DNA from 2 places in the Thalassospira sp. CH_XMU1420-2 genome. Region 2 is predicted to be linked to the other one. Evidence: predicted binding sites of a transcription regulator. Region 2 holds the regulator's gene; the other holds the start of a gene.
What was found. The regulator PhoB, encoded in region 2, activates phosphate uptake and scavenging genes when phosphate is short. The targets are predictions, from matches to a motif close to TNTCATAAAACTGTCA.
Positions count from the first base shown of each region.

Region 1: a site for PhoB is predicted at 1,875-1,890, ahead of phnD (phosphate/phosphite/phosphonate ABC transporter substrate-binding protein). Genes of this name have one in related genera too.

Region 1 is NZ_JAYMEG010000002.1:505,000-508,145, forward strand. It holds gene fumC (class II fumarate hydratase) at 1-841, opposite strand, end outside; gene WA429_RS07120 (DeoR/GlpR family DNA-binding transcription regulator) at 1,002-1,805, opposite strand; gene phnD (phosphate/phosphite/phosphonate ABC transporter substrate-binding protein) at 2,034-3,002, shown strand; gene phnC (phosphonate ABC transporter ATP-binding protein) at 3,088-3,146, shown strand, end outside.
Region 2 is NZ_JAYMEG010000001.1:571,677-574,822, forward strand. It holds gene pstB (phosphate ABC transporter ATP-binding protein PstB) at 1-421, shown strand, start outside; gene phoU (phosphate signaling complex protein PhoU) at 444-1,166, shown strand; gene phoB (phosphate regulon transcriptional regulator PhoB) at 1,184-1,882, shown strand; gene WA429_RS02535 (cation:proton antiporter domain-containing protein) at 1,995-3,146, opposite strand, start outside.

The sequences.
Region 1 (3,146 bases), on a different contig from region 2:
ACATTTCAACACAGGCATCATGTGCGGCCAGGGCTTCGAACTTGTTTTCAGCGGTTGAAAAATCAAGTCCGGTAATCTCGGAAACCTGTTTGGCAAATTCAACGTCAAAGCCCTTGGGCGCGTTCAACCCGGTGCCAAGAGCAGTCCCGCCCTGGGCCAGTTTGCGCAACCGTTTCAGCGCATCTTCAACCCGTTCCAGCCCCAGTTCGATTTGCGCCGCATAACCGGAAATTTCTTGTCCCAATGTCAGCGGGACGGCGTCCTGCATATGGGTTCGGCCGATTTTGACAATATCGGCAAAGGCCGCGACCTTGTCATCAAGTGCCTGTTTCAGATGTTTCAGGGCCGGTTTCAGCGCCCGTTCAATTTCCACCACCGCGGCGATATGCATCGCAGCCGGGAAACTGTCATTGGAGGATTGCCCGCGATTGACGTGATCATTGGGATGAACCGGATCGCGCATGCCCATCGGTTTGCCAAGGATTTCGCACGCACGGTTGGCGATCACCTCGTTGGTGTTCATGTTGGTCTGGGTACCCGACCCGGTCTGCCAGACAACCAGCGGAAAATGATCGAGCAATTTGCCATCCGCAACTTCGAGTGCCGCGGCCTCGATCGCCTTTGCCAGTTCCGGGTCAAGATTGCCAAGGGCGGCATTGGCACGTGCTGCTGCCAGCTTCTGAATGCCGAATGCCTTGATCAGGGCATCGGGCATCCGTTCGCCACCAATGCGGAAATTCTGTTTTGAACGCTGGGTTTGCGCCCCCCAATACCGGTCTGCGGGCACCCCGATTTCGCCCATGGTGTCCTGTTCAGTACGGGTGGTCACTGTTGTAGTCACGATAGATATCCTCCGTGTCAGACGTCAAACTGACCGGGGCGGGAAACCCGGTGCAACAATCCCGTGCGCTTCAACGCGGGACGTCGCCCAGAAATATGGTTCGGAACATGCCCAAAGGCAAATGCAAATAAGATTTGTTTGCATTTATTGCCCAATCGGCCTAGCCCGCCTTTTCCATCTGTTCCTGCCAGGCCAGCAATCTGATGCCGGCCCGTTCAAGCTGGGATGCGACTTCAGGGGCCGGGGCACGGTCGGTTATGATCCCGGTCAGATCTTCGAGTGGTGCGACATTTTCAAGATAGCGCTGATCGAACTTGGTGTGATCCACCATCAGCCAGGTTTCGTCTGACCGTTCCATCATGGCGCGTTTGACCGCGACAGCACGACGGTTGACGTCGCTAAATCCCTGGCGCGATACGCCGGATGCCCCGATAAAGGCGATATTGGCATGAAAACGGCGCAGATATTCGACCGTATCCGTTCCGTAAACCGCATTTTCACGCCGGTCATACTGACCCGGGCACATCAGGACGTCATCATAATCGCAAAGATCGGCCATGCCCTGCACGACCGCATAACAATTGGTCAAAAAGGTCCGTGGCAAGGGGCTGCGCCGTGCTGCAAGAAACGGGGCGATCTGTGCCACGGTTGATCCGGCATCGATCATCGCAACATCGCCTGAACGCACCATATCGGCGGCCAGCATGCCAATCCGTTCAAACCCGGCAACGGCCGATAACTGGCGTTCGGCCAGATCGGGTTGATGGCCCATCGGCCGGGCCGATGCCCCGCCAAACTCGCGCTTGATCAGGCCTTCATTGCTGAGCGCATCAAGATCGCGGCGAATTGTTTCGGTCGCCACGTCGAATCGCTCGGCCAATGTGGCAACTCTCACATGCGGGTGAACCTGAAGTTCATGGAGAATGCGTTGTTGGCGTTCTTTTTTTCCCAAACGCAAAGCCATATCCCCTTTGAATATTGGCGGCTTTCATGATGATACAGACATTCTAGCAACCTCTGCTGAAATCTTTTGTTACAGTTTTATGTTGATTTCTCAACTTTTCCGAACCCATAATGTTGTTAAAAGCAACAATAAAACCAACAAAACCACATCACAAATGGCTGAAATCCAGCGTTCACAGGGAAGAAAGGTTCGGTAGCCGTGTTTTCACATCCGAAAAAAACTGACGTTTTGAAACTCACCACACTGCTTGCTGCGGTTGGTATGTTTGGCTTCACCGCCAGCCCGGCAGCTGCGGCTGACGACTGCATCGCGCGTGGCGATCTTGATCCGATTTATTGCGACATGGATGGCGATCTGGTTGCCGATGCACCGCCCGCCGATCAGCTTGTTGATCCCGACACCCTTGTCTTTGCATATACCCCGGTCGAAGACCCGGCCGTTTATGCCGACATCTGGGAGCCGTTCCTTGAGCATCTTGAAAAAGTCACCGGCAAGGATGTTCACTTCTTTGCGGTTCAGTCGAACTCGGCCGAAGTCGAAGCCATGCGTTCCGGCCGTCTGCATGTTGCCGGCTTCTCGACCGGTCCGACCCCGTTTGCCGTCAACCTTGCCGGTGCGGTTCCGTTCGCCCTGATGGGTGGCGATGACGGTCGTTTCGGTTACACGCTTCAGCTTTACACCCGCGTTGACAGCGGCATCAACACCCCGGCCGACCTGAAAGGCAAGCGTGTTGCCCACACTTCGCCGACCTCGAACTCGGGCAACCTGGCACCGCGCGCCCTTCTTCCGGGTCAGGGCATTGTTCCGGAACAGGATTACGAAGTCGTCTATTCCGGCTCCCACGATCAGTCGATCCTTGGTGTTGTTGCCGGTGACTATGACGCAGCCCCGGTTGCCTCCGAAGTTGTCGAACGTATGGCCCAGCGCGACCTTTATGATCCCAAAGAAGTCAAGATCATCTACGAAAGCAAGCCGTTCCCGACCACTTCGTTCAACTATGCCTATAACCTGAAGCCGGAACTGATCGAAAAGATCAAGGAAGCCTTCTTTACCTTCGACATGAAGGGCACCGCCCTTGGTGAAGAATTCAAGGGTGTGTCGAAGTTCCTGCCGGTCACCTATCAGGAAGACTGGGCCGTCATTCGTGAAATCCAGGCTGCCAACGGTGTCAAATACACCCCGGACAACCTGAAGTAATTCACCTCAATCAATTGACGAAAACATCACAGGGCCCGGCTTGCCGTGGCCCTGTGTCGTCTCCCATTCAAACCGGGGTAACGCAATGCTGCGTATCAAAGAACTTGTAAAACGCTATGGCGACGAAAAGGCAGTGTTGAAGAA
Region 2 (3,146 bases):
TCTGGTCAATTCGCGTGACGAACTTGATGAAATTGTCATGACCTCGCTTGAGCGTGCCGGTCTTCTCAAGGAAGTCAAAGATCGCCTGCAATCGCCCGCTACCGGTCTTTCGGGTGGTCAGCAGCAGCGTCTTTGCATCGCACGTGCGGTCGCGGTCAGCCCGGAAGTCATTCTGATGGACGAGCCGTGCTCGGCACTTGATCCGATTGCAACGGCAAAGGTCGAAGAGCTGATTGACGAACTGCGTTCGAACTACACGATCGTGATCGTGACGCACTCCATGCAGCAGGCTGCGCGTGTATCGCAGCGGACCGCATTTTTCCACCTTGGCAAGCTGGTAGAAGTTGGTGAAACCGATCAGATCTTCACCAACCCGAAAGACGACCGCACCAAGGGTTACATTACCGGTCGCTTTGGTTAAGCGATACGAGGAGAACGCATAAATGGCTGACGACAAAACACATATCGTGAGTTCGTTCGACGAGGAACTGACCCGTCTGAACAACATCATCTCGCAGATGGGCGGGCTTGCAGAAAGTCAGCTGATCTCTGCGATCCGCTCTATTGTAAAGCGTGACTCGGAACTGGCTGAAAAAGTCATTCTTTCAGACCATCGTATCGATGTTCTCGAACAGGAAGTGCAGGACTTTGCGGTCCGTCTTCTGGCCCTGCGCCAGCCGATGGCTGATGACCTGCGTCAGGTCGTGACGGCGCTTAAGCTGTCCAATGATCTTGAGCGTATTGGTGATTTGGCCAAGAACATTGCCAAACGTGCCCAGGTCCTGAACCAGATCCCGCCGATCCGTCCGGTCCAGGTGATCCCGAATATGGGCAAGCTTGCACAGGAAATCATCAAAGATGTTCTCGACGCCTATATCGAAGGTGACGCCGAAAAGGCGGAACGCGTCTGGGCGCGCGATCAGGAAGTCGATGACATGTACAATTCGCTGTTCCGCGAATTGCTGACCTACATGATGGAAGATCCGCGCAACATTACGGCATCGACCCACATGCTGTTCATCGCCAAGAACATCGAACGTATTGGCGATCATGCCACCAATATCGCCGAAACGATCTATTACCGGATCAAGGGCGAAGACCTGCCGGCAATCGACCGGCCAAAAAATGATGCAGCGAACTTTGCTGTTGTCGAACCGAATGAGTGACACTGGAGCATAGGAAGATGGACCCAACGGTTCTTATCGTCGAGGACGAAGCTGCAATCGTAACCATGTTGCGCTACAACCTCGAACGTGAGGGGATGCAGGTTGTCGAAGCCGGTGACGGTGACGAAGCGTTGAAAATTCTTGCTGAAACGCATGTTGATCTTGTCCTTCTGGACTGGATGTTGCCGGTCATGTCGGGGATCGAGGTTTGCCGTCAGATCCGCCGCAAACCCGAAAGCCGCGATTTGCCGGTCATCATGGTGACTGCGCGCGGCGAAGAAGGGGATCGCATTCGCGGCCTTGATACCGGTGCTGATGACTATGTCACCAAACCGTTCGCGATTGGCGAGTTGCTGGCACGTATTCGCGCACTTCTGCGCCGATCCGGTCCGGCGCAACCACAAGGGCAGTTGGTCTATTCCGATATCGAAATGGATCTTGCCGCCCATCGCGTCAGCCGTAATGGCAAGGCCATCCACCTTGGTCCGACCGAATTTCGTCTTCTGCGTTACTTCCTTGAACATCCGGGGCGTGTTTTCTCCCGCGAGCAGCTTTTGAATGCTGTTTGGGGGCCGAACATTTATGTCGAAACCCGCACGGTTGATGTGCATATCCGCCGCCTGCGCAAGGCCCTGAATGATGTCAAAGGTACCCGCGACATCATCCGGACGGTTCGGGCAGCCGGCTATGCGCTGGACTCGGAAACTGCGGCCTGATTGATCCGGCCACAAGGCCGGGCTGCTGGCTAGTTGGATGGCTCGTCGGAAAAAATTCTGACACTCAGATCAAACAAAACCCCCGTTGCCACAGGCCGCGGGGGTTTTGCATTTAGCTGTCTTTAGCTTTGCCGCGTGTGGTGCGTTTTGACCCGGATGTTGCCGATTTGTCTGATGACGCTGTCTTTGTCGCCGGTTTGCGGGGCGCTGCTTTTTTGGCCGATGTGGTTTTGCCCGACGTTGTTTTGGTTGCGGCGGGTTTTGTCGCAACCTTGCGCGCGGTTGCTTTCTTTGGCATGGCACGCGACGCAGGTTTCTTTGCCGTCGGTTTGGGTTTTGCGGTTTGCGCAGCCGTGCCAGATGCCTTTGTTGTTTTCGCGGTCGCCGGGGATGCAGATGCCACGGATGCAGGTGCCGCGGATGATGTCGTCTCTGGTGCGACTTCTGATGCCGGTGCTGCTTGTGCCGGTTCCGGGGCTTTTTTACGCTGGGTCCTTGGTGCCAGTTCGTTCATCAACAACATGTCGGCGCGCCGGAACTTGGCGATTTCGGCATCAATGTCTTCTTGTGGCACGTCACAGGCCGACAGCACATGATCCGAAAGCCGAAGGCCGGTTTCCAGTACTTCGGGAATTGCCGCATCGGCCCCGCTGCGCGACAGCGGACCGATATGGGTGATGTCCTGGGCGCGGGCAAAGATCTTGAGATGCGGATAATGCTGACGTAGAAGCGCCACGGTCTTTTCGGTTGCATGCGGGTTACCCATGGCAACAACCGCGATACGGGCTTCATCGGTGTGGGCGGCGCGGAATGTTTCCGGGCGTGACCCATCGGCAAAGAATACGGGAAGTCCCTCTGCACGGCCGCGCGATACCTGTTGGGCATCACTGTCGAGAACAATGAACGGAATATCGCGGGTTTTCAAAAGACGCGCCAAAACCCGACCAACACGCCCGCTGCCGATGACCAGAACATGCTGGTGGATGCCTTCGGTTTCATCCGAGATCGGGCCAAGCTGGTCGTCTTCCTTGGGGTGCAGCTTTTCCTCGATCCGGTGACCAAGATTGATCAGGGTCGGTGTCAATGCCATCGACAAGGCAACCACCGGGATCAGCATCGCGGCAAGATCACGCGGAATTGCACCATTCTGGGCCGCCAGTGCAAACATGACGAATGCAAATTCACCGCCTGCTGCCAGGCTCATCGCAACACGAAGGGCCGAACCCCGTTCAAACCGGATCGCCAAGGACAAGACAAACAGAAC